Regions from separate parts of the Mesorhizobium sp. M0923 genome, predicted to be linked through region 2. Evidence: predicted binding sites of a transcription regulator. Region 2 holds the regulator's gene; each other region holds the start of a gene.
What was found. Region 2 encodes LexA, which represses DNA repair genes until DNA is damaged. Its sites were predicted from a motif close to TGTTCNNNNTGTGTTCNG; they were not measured.
Positions count from the first base shown of each region.

Region 1: a site for LexA is predicted at 3,340-3,357, ahead of recA (recombinase RecA). Genes of this name have one in related genera too.
Region 3: a site for LexA is predicted at 3,535-3,552, ahead of NKH89_RS11220 (ATP-dependent helicase). Genes of this name have one in related genera too.

Region 1 covers NZ_JAMYNW010000008.1:147,345-152,205, forward strand. Annotated here, with positions in the region: gene alaS (alanine--tRNA ligase) at 1-1,858, opposite strand, end outside; gene recA (recombinase RecA) at 2,118-3,215, opposite strand; gene NKH89_RS16070 (PfkB family carbohydrate kinase) at 3,493-4,437, shown strand; gene NKH89_RS16075 (TfoX/Sxy family protein) at 4,472-4,795, opposite strand.
Region 2 covers NZ_JAMYNW010000001.1:501,379-506,239, forward strand. Annotated here, with positions in the region: gene NKH89_RS02415 (ComEC/Rec2 family competence protein) at 1-2,181, shown strand, start outside; gene lexA (transcriptional repressor LexA) at 2,175-2,906, opposite strand; gene kynU (kynureninase) at 3,378-4,625, shown strand; gene NKH89_RS02430 (hormone-sensitive lipase) at 4,721-4,861, shown strand, end outside.
Region 3 covers NZ_JAMYNW010000005.1:235,542-240,402, reverse strand. Annotated here, with positions in the region: gene NKH89_RS11230 (dienelactone hydrolase family protein) at 1-811, opposite strand, end outside; gene NKH89_RS11225 (glucose/quinate/shikimate family membrane-bound PQQ-dependent dehydrogenase) at 1,029-3,341, opposite strand; gene NKH89_RS11220 (ATP-dependent helicase) at 3,594-4,861, shown strand, end outside.

The DNA.
Region 1 (4,861 bases), on a different contig from region 2:
CGATTTCGTTTGCCATGCGCTCGACCTCTTCGAGCTCGTCCGGCGAGATCGGCTTGTTGTGGGAGATGTCGAAGCGCAGACGCTCGGGCGCGACCAGTGAGCCCTTCTGCGCCACATGGGTACCCAGCACCTCGCGCAGCGCCTCATGGATCAGATGCGTGGCGGAATGGTTCGCGCGCAGCCTGGAGCGGCGCGCGTGGTCCACCCTCAGCTCGACGGTCGCGCCCGTCTTGACCGTGCCGTTGGCCACCTTGCCGACATGGACGAAAAGCCCATCGGCCTTCTTCTGCGTATCGGATATCTCGATCGAGAACCCGTCGCCTGAAATGACGCCGGTATCGCCCATCTGGCCACCGGACTCGCCATAGAACGGCGTCTGGTTGACAACCACGGCAACGGCGTCGCCTTTGCCGGCACTGTCGACGGTCTTGCCGTCCCTGACCAGCGTCTGGACGAGGCCTTCCGCCTGCTCGGTCTCATAGCCCAGGAATTCGGTGGCGCCGTTCTCCTCACGCACCGCGAACCATACCGTTTCGGTTGCGGCCTCACCGGAACCAGCCCAGCTTTTGCGCGCCTCCGCCTTCTGCCGCTCCATCGCCTCGGTGAAGCCGGCAAGGTTGACCGAGATGTTGCGCTGGCGCAGCGCGTCCTGCGTCAGATCGAGCGGAAAGCCATAGGTGTCGTAGAGCTTGAACGCTGTCTCGCCATCCAGCATGTCGCCGGAGACCAACTTTTCCGTCGCCTCCGAAAGCAAGCCCAAGCCTCGCACCAGCGTCTTGCGGAAACGAGTTTCCTCAAGCTTCAGCGTCTCGGTGATCATCTGCTCGCCGCGCGCCAGTTCCGGGTAGGCTTGGCTCATCTCGCGGACCAGCGCCGGCACCAGCTTCCACATCAGCGGCTCATTCGAGCCGAGCAACTGCGCGTGGCGCATGGCGCGGCGCATGATGCGACGAAGCACGTAGCCCCGCCCTTCGTTGGACGGCAGCACACCGTCGGCGACCAGGAAGCAGGACGAACGCAAGTGGTCGGCGATGACGCGGAACGATGCGACGGTGTCCGCATCCGGACCGCGGCCAAGCGCCGACGACGCAGCGTCGATCAGGTGGCGGAACAGGTCGGTCTCGAAGACGCTTTCAACCCCTTGCAGGATGGAGGCCATGCGCTCGAGGCCCATGCCCGTGTCGATCGACGGACGCGGCAGGTCGACGCGCTCGTCCTTCGTCACCTGTTCATACTGCATGAACACCAGGTTCCAGAATTCGAGGAAACGGTCGCCATCCTCCTCGGGACTGCCGGGAGGGCCACCCCAGATGTGCTCGCCACGGTCGATGAATATCTCCGAACACGGCCCGCACGGTCCGGTGTCGCCCATTGCCCAGAAATTGTCCGAGGTCGCGATGCGGATGATGCGATCGTCGGAAAGACCGGCGATCTTCTTCCAGTAGGAGGCGGCCTCGTCGTCGTTGTGATAGACGGTGACCAGCAGCTTGTCCTTCTTCAGCCCGAACTCCCTGGTGATCAGGTTCCAGGCAAGCTCTATGGCGCGCTCCTTGAAATAATCGCCGAAGGAGAAATTGCCGAGCATCTCGAAGAAGGTCAGGTGTCGCGCGGTGTAGCCGACATTGTCGAGGTCGTTGTGCTTGCCGCCGGCACGAACACTCTTCTGGGCAGTCGTCGCACGCGAATAGGGCCGCTTCTCCAGACCGGTGAAAACGTTCTTGAACTGCACCATGCCGGCATTGGTGAACATCAGCGTCGGGTCGTTGCGCGGCACCAGCGGGCTCGACGCGACGACCTCGTGACCTTCCTTGCGAAAATAGTCGAGAAATGCCGACCGGATCTCGTTGACGCCACTCATGAATACTGCCTTTTCGAGAGAACCGCCGGCTGCCGGCGGAAAATAGACATGGCCTTTTAGCGGTCGCACCGCAGCCTGTCCAGAAACACCAAATGGGCTCAAATCCCGGCTTTCACCGGCGCTTTGAAATGCGTCTGACTCGCCGTCAAACGCCAACCGCCGGCACGGGGCCGGCGGTTCAAAATGTACCGATTACGCAAACTCAAAATCAAAACATCAAATCCAAACCTGGCTGACGCTCCGGGAGGCGTCGCTTTTCCTACATCGCCCCGGCGTCGTCCTCGAAACCGTCGTCGCTGCTTTCGGAGCCGCCGTTCTCAAGGAATTTCTCGGCGATCAATCCGGCATTCTGCCTCAGCGCCAATTCGATCTCGCGCGCCGTGTCGGGATTGTCGCGCAGGAACAGTTTTGCGTTTTCGCGGCCCTGGCCGAGACGCTGCGAATTATAGGAGAACCAGGCGCCCGACTTTTCGACCACGCCAGCCTTGACGCCGAGATCGACCAGCTCGCCGGTTTTGGAGACGCCCTCGCCATACATGATGTCGAACTCGACCACCTTGAAGGGCGGCGCCAGCTTGTTCTTGACGACCTTGACGCGGGTCTGGTTGCCGACGACCTCGTCGCGATCCTTGACCGAGCCGATGCGGCGGATGTCGAGGCGGACCGAGGCATAGAATTTCAGCGCGTTGCCGCCGGTCGTCGTCTCGGGCGAACCAAACATGACGCCGATCTTCATGCGGATCTGGTTGATGAAGATGACCATGGTGTTGGAGCGCGAGATCGAGGCGGTGAGCTTGCGCAGTGCCTGGCTCATCAGGCGGGCCTGCAGGCCGGGCAGCGAATCGCCCATCTCGCCTTCGATTTCGGCCCGCGGCGTCAGCGCCGCCACCGAATCGACCACCAGCACGTCGATGGCGCCGGAGCGCACCAGCGTGTCGCAGATCTCCAGCGCCTGTTCGCCGGTATCGGGCTGCGAGATCAGCAGGTTTTCGAGATCGACGCCGAGCTTGCGGGCATAGACCGGATCGAGCGCATGCTCGGCATCGACAAAGGCGCAGATGCCGCCCTTCTTCTGGGCTTCGGCCACCGTGTGCAGCGCCAGCGTCGTCTTGCCCGAGCTTTCCGGTCCGTAGATCTCGACGATGCGGCCGCGCGGCAGGCCGCCGACGCCAAGCGCGATGTCCAACCCAAGCGAGCCGGTCGGCACCGTTTCGATCTCGACGACCTGCTCGTTCGCGCCGAGCCGCATGATCGAACCCTTGCCGAAGGCACGCTCGATTTGCGACAGCGCCGCATCCAGAGCCTTTGATTTGTCCACCGCTTTGTCCTCTACAAGCCGCAAAGAATTCTGAGCCATGATACATCACCCCGTGGTCGTCAATGGAGGCCGGACAATCCCGCAATCCTTAAAAGAATGTACCTCGTTTGTTCTCATTTGTCAATGAGCCCCAAGGGTTTGAAAAATAACTGATATCCATATCTGTTCTATTTTTGTTTCGCAATTTTGCTTCCGGACGTATCCCGCCTCGCATGCGGCGCCGTTGCCGCCACCATCCGAATCGCACCCGCGATTGCAGGGTTCCGCCCGGCGACCTAGTCTCCTCCCGGGCAACAGCAAAGGGCATTTTGCCGGCATGATGAAATCCCCGACGATCCTGGCCGTGGGTGGCGCCTATATCGAGCGGCGCGGCCGGGTTGCCGGCGCCTTCGTGCCGGCCGCTTCCAACCCCGGCACGATGCGCGAGCATGTCGGCGGCGCCGCCTTCAACGCCTTGCGCTGTGCGGTGCGGCGCGGCGTCTCGGCCTCGCTGCTTTCGGTGCGCGGCGGCGATGCCCTGGGCGACACGGTTTTACGCGCCGTCACCGACGCCGGCATTGCCGATTTGTCGGCGGTGTTCCTCGACCGCGCGACGCCAAGCCATACGATGCTGGTCGATAGCGACGGCGGGCTGATCGCCGGCCTTGCCGACATGGTGCTCTACGAGCTGGCGCTTCCCAAGCAGATCCGCCGCGCCAAGGTGCGAGACGCGATCGGTTCGGCCGACGCGGTGCTGTGCGACGCCAACCTGCCGTCTTCCGCAGTGGCGCGGCTGGCGGCACTCGCCGCCGGCAAGCCGGTGTTTGCGCTTGCCGTCTCGCCCAGCAAAGCGGCGCGGCTGACGCCGGTGCTTGATCTTCTGGCACTCGCCTTCATGAACCGGCACGAGGCTGGCGTGCTCGCCGGCGTCGACCTCGATGCTGACGACCAAGGCATCGTCGACGGCCTGAGACGCGCGGGCCTTAAAAGCGGCGTGATCACCGCTGGCGACGGACCGGTCCTCGGTTTCGACAAATTGGGCGCGTTCTCGATCCTGCCACCGCCGCTCCAAAAGCGGACCGATGCTGCCGGCGCCGGCGACGCATTGGCCGGCGCGACGATCGCCGCCCTGCTGCGCGGCCTGACGCTGCGCGCGGCACTGCGCGAAGGCGTTGCCGTATCTATGCTCGCCCTCGAGAGCGCCGATACTGTTGCGGCCTTCAGCGGTGCCGGCTTTGCCGAGGCGCTGGCGCTCGTGCCCGAGGCGCGGGACCTGGCGTGAAATGCGGCCCAGAATTGCCGAAGCATGACGCAGCCTATTTGCCGGCGCGCCGTCCTGCCTCGTAGGCGCGGCGCGCCCAGATCGCCATCTCGTCGGGGTCGTCGAAAGCGCTGTCGGGAACGCTCCAATAGGGCATCGACACCAGCTTTCCGTGGCGCGAGCCGGTATAGGTCCATTGCCGGCAGCCGGCCGCTTCGAAATCCGGGGCGCTTTCGGCGTCGGCCTTCAGCATCAATTCGCCACGGATGACAATGGCGACGATGACGCCATCGAAATAGATGCCCTTGCCGCCGAACAGCTTGCGGATGCTGACCGGACCGAGGCCTTCGAAAAGCTCTTCTATGCGCTCGTTGTCCATGGCGCGATCATGTCACCGGGATTTCCCCTTGTCATCGCCGCTACCGGCACCATCCTGACAAGTTCA
Region 2 (4,861 bases):
TTCCTGCTGGTGCCGGTGTTCCTCGCATGCGGGGTGATCGTATATTTTGCGCTGGCGGTGGAGCCGGCCTTTCCACAGCCGATCGCAATCGTCGCCTTGGCAGCCCTCTGTGCCGTCGCCTCGCGGTCGTGGCCCAGAACCCGCCTGTGCTTCATGGCGGCGTTGCTCTGCGCGCTTGGCGTGCTTGCCGCCAAGGTCGAGACCTGGCGTGTCGGAACGCATATGCTCGGTTCCGAAATCTCAACGCGCCTCACGGGTCGCGTCGTATCGTTCGAGCCCATGGCGAGCGGCCGCATCAGGCTGACGATCGATGTGATCTCAACCGCCAGGCCGACACTGCGCTACATGCCGGAACGGGTCCGCGTTTCGGCGATGAAAATACCGGCTGAGCTGACCGCCGGTTCCGAGATCGCCGGCTATGTGCGGCTGCTGCCGCCGACCGGGCCGGTGCGGCCCGACAGCTATGATTTCTCCTTCGACAGCTATTTCGCCGGTATCGGCGGCAGCGGCTTTTTTCTCGGCAATCCGAAAGTCGTGTCGTCGGGCAGCATGCCGCTTGCCGCGCGGCTTTCTTCCTCGATCGAAGACGCGCGCGAATCCATCGCCGACCATATCCGCAGCCGCATCGGCGGCGCCGAGGGCGAGATTGCTGCTGCGCTGATCGTCGGCGTGCGCGCCGGCATTCCCGAGGAGATCAACGAAGCGATGCGGCGTACAGGCATCTATCACATCATCTCCATCTCGGGGCTGCATATGGCGTTGGTCGCCGGCACCATCATGGCGCTGCTACGCGGCACCTTTGCGTTGTTTCCCGATTTCTCATCGCGACGGCCGGTCAAGAAATATGCCGCGGCCGCCGCGCTTTTTTCGATTGCGGCCTACCTCGTCTTTTCCGGCATTGTGGTGGCGGCCGAACGCAGCTTCATCATGCTGGCGGTGATGCTTATCGCCGTGCTGTTCGACCGGGCCGCGCTCACCATGCGCAACCTGGCGATCTCGGCCATCGCGGTCATTCTGGTGTCGCCGCACGAGGTGGTCGGTCCGAGCTTCCAGATGTCCTTCGCCGCGACGGCGGCCCTTGTCGGCGCCTATGCAGGCTGGTCCGATTACCGCGCCGGCGGGGCCACCACGCCGCCGCCCCGGCGGTCGCCGCTACGCTTTGCCACTAGAAAGGTACTGCTGGGCATGGGCGGCCTAGCGATGACCTCGATCATTGCAGGGAGCGCCACGGCGCTTTTCGCCATATGGCATTTCCAGCGCGTGGCGCCGCTCAGCCTGTTCGCCAATCTGGCCATCATGCCTATCATCTCACTGGTCGTCATGCCCTTCGCCGTCCTCAGTGCGCTGGCGATGCCGTTCGGCGCGGATGGGCCTTTCCTCTACGTGATGGGCAAGGGGCTGACGGCGATGATCGCCCTGTCCGGGTGGATCTCCGAGCGCTCGCCGATCGATGCGGTCGGGCTGATTTCGCTGAGATCTGTCCTTTTGGTGACGATCGCCCTCGTCATTGCCAGCATGGCGACGACCTGGTTGCGGCTCGTGGCCCTTCCTTTTGCGCTCGCCGGCTTGCTAACGACAACGCAGACGCGCGTACCCGATGTATTGATCTCGGAGGACGCACGGCTCGTCGCGCTGCCGATCGGCAGCGGTGAACTCGCGGTCAACCGGGCACGCCCGAATGAGTTCACCATCGACAACTGGAAACGCGCGCTCACATCAGAGGCTATCGTCGCGCCGGAAACACCTGGAAAGAACGATCCGCAATTCGACATTGCCGATCCGGCCGACTTACCGCCGGGCATGCCGTTCATTTGCACGGACGGTCTCTGCCTTGCCAGGCATCCATCCGGCGCGATCATCGCGCTAGCCAATGACCGCGATACTGCACGGCCAGCCTGCGCCTTTGCCAGCTTGATCGTCATCGACGACGCCACCGCCCATAATCCCTGCTACTACGACCGGCTGGTCCTCGTCGTCACCAAACGGCAACTGGCGCGCGCGGGAAGTGCGGCCGTCTATTTCGATCCACAAGCGGCAACACGCGCCGAAATCCGCTTCGCCGTCGAAAAATCATACCGGCCCTGGCACGTGCAGCGGAAATTTTCCCGCGCGGCGCGGGGCATGCCGCCATACCGCAGAGCCGACAAGCCAAAAGCCGGCGCCAAGGGCGCAGCTCAGTAGCGGCGGATCAGCCCAACGAGCTTGCCCTGCACCTTGACCCTGTCTGGTCCGAAGATGCGCGTCTCGTAGGCCGGATTGGCGGCTTCCAGGGCGATCGAGGCGCCCTTGCGGCGGAACCGCTTCAGCGTCGCTTCTTCCTCGTCGACCAGTGCCACCACGATCTCACCGGGGCTCGCCGTATCGGCATTGCGGATGATCACCGTGTCGCCGTCGAAAATGCCAGCCTCGATCATCGAATCGCCTTTGACCTCCAGCGCATAATGCTCGCCGCCCATGATCATGTCCGGCGGCACCGAGATCGAATGCGTCTGGTGCTGGATGGCATCGATCGGCACACCGGCGGCGATGCGGCCCATCACCGGGATCGACACGGCGGCGACGACATCGTCGTCATTGCCGGCTGCAGGCATGCGCGACGATGTCGGCTTGCCCTGCCGAGGACCTTGCCCAAGACTGCCCTGGATGACGCTCGGCGAGAACTTGCGTGCCGCATTGAGGCCGGGGGCGATCGAATCGGGCAGGCGCAGCACCTCCAGTGCACGGGCCCGGTTGGGCAAACGGCGAATGAAGCCGCGCTCCTCCAGCGCCGTAATCAGCCGGTGGATTCCCGATTTGGAAGCCAGGTCGAGCGCTTCCTTCATCTCGTCGAAGGAGGGCGGGATACCGCTTTCCTTCAGCCTTTCGTGGATGAACATAAGCAGTTCGTGTTGTTTGCGTGTCAGCATAGCGACCCCCAACAGAATCAGAAAAACAAACCCAGAACAAACACTATCTGTTCCAGTTGTGTTCCGCAACTGTTTAAAGTTTAATGAATGTGTTAGGGCTCGGGAAACGATACCACTCACCAAACCGGAACGCTGCATTTTCACCGCCGCGGGCGTCATCGCCTTGATTCTGCTTTCGTTTGCGGCCTCTGGGTTCCCAGAAGGCGGCACTGGTATCGGCCGTCAGCCGGCAAAGGGCACGGAATTGAAGCCGTATCGACTGTGCGGTTTGGTCAATGCACCGTGAACGAAACGAACTCAAAACGCCAACCTTGGGTTGGCTTGGCTCCTGGTTTCCACCGCGTGGTCAGGCAACTTGTCGCCGGTGGAGCCTTGCTGCGCGATACCAGGTAATGGAGAACCGCTCGTGACCGATGGATGCCGTCGATGCGTGTCCGGCGTTGCGGTGAATCTTGGGGGAGCAGACAAATCATGACAGGAATTCGCGATCTCGTTGCCATAAGGGCGATGGATGCTGCAGATCCGCTGCGCGCGATGCGCGACCGCTTTGTGCTGCCGCAAGGAGTGATCTATCTCGACGGCAATTCGCTAGGGGCCGCTTCGCGTGCCGCTTTCGATGAATTGAGCAAGGCAGCGACCGAAGAATGGGCGCATGATCTCATCCGCGCCTGGAACACGGCCGGCTGGTTCAACATGCCGCTCGAACTCGGCGACCAGCTCGGGCGCCTGATCGGTGCCGCGGCCGGCCAGACGGTGGTCTGCGACACGACATCGGTCAACATCTACAAGCTGCTGCACGCCGCCATGGCCATGCGGCCGGAGCGGCAGGTCATCGTCGCCGAGGGCGACAGTTTTCCGACAGACCTCTACATGGCTGAGGGTGTGGTTTCGACGCGAAAAGATACGCTGCTGCGCCTCTCGGGGGTCGACGCGCCGAGCATCGAAGAGCTGATCGACGAACGCACCGCCGTGGTGCTGGTCAACCACGTCAACTACAAGTCGGGCGAACTGCGCGACATGCCGGCGCTGACGCGCAGGGCCCAGGAAGCCGGGGCGATGATCGTCTGGGATCTCTGCCACACCGCCGGTGCGATGCCAGTCGAGCTCGACACGGCAAACGCCGATTTTGCCGTTGGCTGCACCTACAAATATCTGAATGGCGGACCGGGCGCGCCTGCCTTCATCTATGCGGCTGAGCGGCATCTTGCCGACATCCAGCAGCCGCTCACCGGCTGGTGGGGCCATGCACGGCCCTTCGCCTTCGAGCCAGGCTATGCGGCCGGCACCGGCATCCGCCGGTTTCTGTGCGGCACCCAGCCGGTCCTGTCGATGCGCACGCTGAAGGGCGCGCTCGACATCTGGAACGATGTCGACATGACGGCGGTGCGCAAGAAGAGCATCGCGCTGGCTGATCTGTTCATCGAGCTCGTCGAGGCAAAGTGCGGCACTTACGGGCTAACGCTCGAAAGCACGCGCGACGGGGAAAAACGCGGCAGCCAGATTTCATTCATGCACGAGCATGGCTACCAGATCATGCGCGCGCTGATCGAACGTGGCGTGATCGGCGATTTTCGCGCGCCATCGACCATGCGCTTCGGCTTCACCCCGCTCTATGTCGGCTATGCCGATGTCTGGCAGGCCGTCGAAGTGCTTGAGGACATCCTGCGCACCGGTGCGTGGAAGGATGCGCGCTTCGCCATCAAGGCGGCTGTCACTTGAGATTGATGCGAGAGCTGGAATCGTGAGGCTGGCGACGACGCGCCGCGCGATGCTCACGCTCGTTGCAAGGCCATATTGCCAGGGGAGGGCGCAGGGTGTTCGAACGTCACATTGCCGATTGGGACAACGCCTATGCCAACGGCGCCAACATAGCCGGCAGCGATCGCTGGCCGGCGGCCTGGGTCGAGCCCGCGCGGGTTTTTCGCGACGTGCTTTCGACCGAGGGCCGGGCGCGG
Region 3 (4,861 bases), on a different contig from region 2:
TGTCGTTGTTGAAGGCATGGTTGGCGCCTTCATAGACATAGACCGAATATTCGATATGGGCCGCGTCGAGTTCCTTCTTGAAGGCGTCGATGCCGGCATTGGTGCGGGTGTCGAGCCCGGCATAATGCAGCATGAGCGGCGCCTTGATCTTCGGCACGTCCTCGGCCTTCGGCTGCATGCCGTAATAGGCAACGGCGGCTGCAAGATCCGGCGCGTTGACGGCCAGCATGTTCACCGTGCCGCCGCCCCAGCAGAAGCCGACGGCGCCGACCTTGCCGTTGCCGTCCTTGTGGCCTTTGAGGTAGGCGACCGTTGCGACGGCATTGGTGGCGACCTGTGCTGGATCGAGCTGGGAAAACAGGTCACGTGCCCTGTTTTCATCGGCCGGCGTGCCGCCGAGCGGTGTCATGAAGTCCGGGGCAAGCGCCACGAACCCCTCCAGCGCCACGCGCCGCGCCACGTCGCGAATATGCGGGTTGAGCCCCCGGTTTTCGTGCACGACGATGACCGTGCCCAGCCTGCCGGTCTGACCCGCCGGCTTGACCAGATAACCCTTCATCTCGCCGCCGCTGCCTGGATAGCTGATGTCCTCGCCTTTCACGCGCGGATCGTTTTCCGCGACGATTGCCGCCTGGGCCGAATTCGCCGCCAGCAGCGGCGCGATCGCGGCCGCTGCCGCACCCGACCCGGCAAGCCTGGTCAACTGCTCCATGAAGCGCCGCCGGTCGAGCGTCAGATGCGTGTATTCATCATAGGCATCGATCATCGCCTGGGTAATGACAGGCTTGGCGGGGCCGGCAGGTGTTGTCATGGCGCGCTCCTAGGTCTTCGGCCCCCGGCAGCAACATAGGGTCGAAGCCTGGCTGGTCCAGTCACGGCTGAGTGAGGGCTGCCATAAGTCTCTGCACGATGGCCTTGATGCCGCGTTGGTCCAGCAGGCCGAGACAGCCGCCGGCCCGCAGCTGACCAACGAGGTACTTGCATCGGTACCCGACCTGAAAGGGCATCTCGGGCTCTGAGGAACTTCTCTATTTCGGCAGCGTATAGGCCATCACATAATCGCCCGGCTTGGTGCCGACCGAGCCGTGGCCGCCGGCAACGATGACGACGAACTGGCGTCCGTCGGCTACCGTGTAGGTCATCGGTGTCGACTGCCCGCCGGCAGGCAGCCGCGCCTGCCAGAGCTGTTTGCCGGTCGTCAGGTCATAAGCGCGCACATAGTCGTCGACCGCCGCACCGAGAAAGGCGACGCCGCCGGCAGTGATCATCGGCCCGCCAATGCCCGGCACGCCGACCTTGAACGGCAGCGGCAGCGGCGTCATGTCGTAGACGGTGCCGTTGCGATGCTTGTAGACGATCTTGCCGGTCCGAAGGTCGGCGCCGGCCACATAGCCCCACGGAGGCGCCTGGCAGGGAATGCCGAGCGGCGACAGGAATGGCTTCAATATCACTGCGTAAGGCGCACCGTCATTGCGGTTCAGGCCTTGTTCGCTGCCCTTGGTATCGCCCGGCGGCGGCACGTCGGCGCGCGGCACCAATTTGGAGATGAACGCCAGGTATGTCGGCATGCCGAACATCACCTGCCGGACCGGATCGACTGCCACGCCGCCCCAGTTGAAGGTGCCGAAATTGCCAGGATAGATCAGCGAGCCTTGCAGCGACGGCGGCGTATAGCGGCCCTCATACCGCAGCTTCCGAAGCTCGATCCGGCAGGCCAGCTGGTCGAACATGGTGATGCCCCACATATCCGCGCCGGTCAGTGGCTTCGGACTGAAGCTGAGGTCCGAGACCGGCTGCGTCGGCGAGGTATGGTCGCCTTCGATCGCGCCGCCCGGCGCCGGCACTTCCTTGACCGGAACGATCGGCTCGCCGCTGCGCCGGTCGAGCACATAGAGGTCGCCCTGCTTGGTCGGCCCGACCAGCGCCGGCACCACACCACTGGCCGTGGTTATGTCGACCAGCGTCGGCTGCGCCGGCACGTCCATGTCCCAGAGATCGTGATGCACGGTCTGCCGCACCCAGCGCAATTGTCCGGTGTTGAGATCGAGCGCGGTGATCGAGGAAGAGAATTTCTCGTCATTGGCGCTGCGTCCGGCGCCGAGCTGGTCCGGCGTCTTGTTGCCGAGCGGCACATAGAGCAGGCCGAGCTTCTCGTCGGCGCTCGCCGTCGACCACATATTGGGCGAGTTGTTGGTGTAGGTCTGGCCCGGCGGCAGCGGCGTCGTCTGGTCCGGATTGCCGGAATCCCAATTCCATAACAGCGCGCCGGTGTCGGCATCGTAGGCACGGATGACCCCGGACGGCTCCTGCGTCGAATAATTGTCGTTGACCGCGCCGCCGACGATGATCTTGTTGGCGACGATCAGCGGCGCGGAAGTCGAATAGTAATAGCCCGGCTTCGGATATGGCATGTTGGCGAGCAGGTTCAGCGTGCCGCCCTCGGCAAATGTCGGACAGACCTGGCCATTCGCCGCGTCGAGCGCGATCAGCCGGGCGTCCGATGTCGGCAGATAGATGCGCGTGGCGCAGGGCTGGCCGGCGGCGATCTTGGCATCGGCATAGTAAGCCACGCCGCGGCAGGTCTGGTGCTGGCGGTCCTTGTTGAGCTTGACCTGCGGATCGAAACGCCATTTCTCCTTGCCGCTCGCGGCATCGATGGCGATGGCGAAATTATGCGGCGTGCAGATGTAGAGCGTGTCGGCGATTTTCAGCGGCGTCACCTGATAGGTCGTCTCGCCGATGTCGTCGGGCCCTTTCACGTCGCCGGTGCGATAGGTCCAGGCCGGCTGCAGATTGGCAACGTTTTCGGGGGTGATCTGGTCGAGCGGCGAATAGCGCTGGCCATATTGCGTGCGACCGTAATAGTGCCATTCGCCGGCCGGCACATTGCCGCCGAGTTCGGCCGTCGGCGTCACCTTGTCGGTGTTGAGTTGGCCGGCAATATCCTTTGGGTCCGTCGTCATCGAATAACCGGCGACGCCGAGCGATGCCAGCACCGCGAGGATCAGCGGCGCTCGTCCGTCGGGACCGGTAAGCCCGCGCCGCGCCCATGGCGTCAATAGCCACAGCGCGACAAGCACGATGATGCCGCCGCGCGGGCCGAGCTCCCACCAGTCGAAGCCGGTTTCCCAGACAGCCCAGGCGAGCGTGCCGAGCACGATCGCCGCGTAGAGCCACAGCGCCGTGGATCTGCGCCTGTAGAGCAGCCAGGCAGCGATCAGGAAAGCTATGCCGGCGATGACGTAATACCAGCTGCCGCCCAGCGTCACGAGCCAGATGCCGCCGCCGCCAAGCGCCAGGCCGATGAGGAAAAGGATCAGGGAGGTGATGACCACAGCCAAGACGGTGCTCCTTCGACTGGTGCGCTCCGCGACGCGTCCATGGGCAACCCCGCATTGCGTGCCTGCCCCCACGCAACTTTCTCCGGCCCGCTTCCCCTGTCAAGCAAGCTCGGCGTTTTACGGCGTCGACCCACGGCAAGCTCGGCGTTTTGGTTAGCGGACCCATTCAGATTGTGAGTCTACCGACTGGACAGAGAACAAAACGGAGACACTTCTGGCCTTTCGCTGCCGAATCACTACATTCGGGGAGAGATGTCCGGCTTTTCGGAAGACATGCCCTTTTTTGACGAACCGAACGCGCGGCCCGTGGCCCCGTCGGGCATCGCCGCGCGCGCCATGGCTGCCCGCAGCAATCAAAACAACGCGCCCGATTATCTCAACGGCCTCAACCCCGAGCAGCGGCTGGCGGTGGAAACCACCGAAGGCCCGGTGCTGGTGCTGGCCGGCGCCGGCACCGGCAAGACGCGCGTCTTGACCACCCGCATCGCCCACATCCTTGCCACCGGCAAGGCCTTCCCTTCGCAGATCCTCGCCGTCACCTTCACCAACAAGGCGGCGCGCGAGATGAAGCAGCGCATCGGCCTGTTGATCGGCGAAGGCAATGTCGAGGGCATGCCGTGGCTCGGCACCTTCCACTCGATTGGCGTGAAGCTGCTGCGCCGACATGCCGAGCTGGCCGGGCTCAAATCCGACTTCACCATTCTCGACACCGACGATGTCGTGCGGCTGATCAAACAGCTCATCCAGGCGGAAGGGCTGGACGACAAGCGCTGGCCGGCCAAGCAGTTCGCCCAGATGATCGACGGCTGGAAGAACAAGGGCCTCGGTCCCGCCGACATCCCCGAGGGCGATGCCCGTGCCTTCGCCAACGGCAAGGGCCGCGAACTCTACAAGGCCTATCAGGAGCGGCTGCAGACGCTGAATGCCTGTGACTTCGGCGATCTCCTATGTCACCCGATCCGCATCTTCCGCGCCAATCCGGACGTGCTGAAGGAATACCACAAGCGCTTCCGCTACATCCTCGTCGACGAGTACCAGGACACCAACACCGCACAGTACATGTGGCTGCGCCTGCTGGCCCAGCGGCCTCAAGGCAAGCCAATCTCCCCCCTCGCGGGGGAGATTGGGCGCTCTTCGGCCGAAGGCCGCAAGCCCGACCGGGCGTCGGCCGGCCAGGCCGCCCCCGCGGAGGCCAGCGAGCGAAGCTCGCGCGCGGCCGTGAGCGAAAGCAAAGTTAACATCTGCTGCGTCGGCGACGACGACCAGTCGATCTATGGCTGGCGCGGCGCCGAAGTCGACAACATCCTGCGCTTCGACAAGGATTTCCCCGGCGCCACCATCATCCGGCTGGAGCGCAACTACCGCTCGACCGCGCACATCCTCGGCACCGCCTCGCATCTCATCGCCCACAATGAGGGCCGCTTCGGCAAGACGCTGTTTACCGAGAAGATCGCCGAGGACGACGAGAAGGTGCATGTCCACGCCGCCTGGGATTCCGAGGAGGAGGCCCGCGCCGTCGG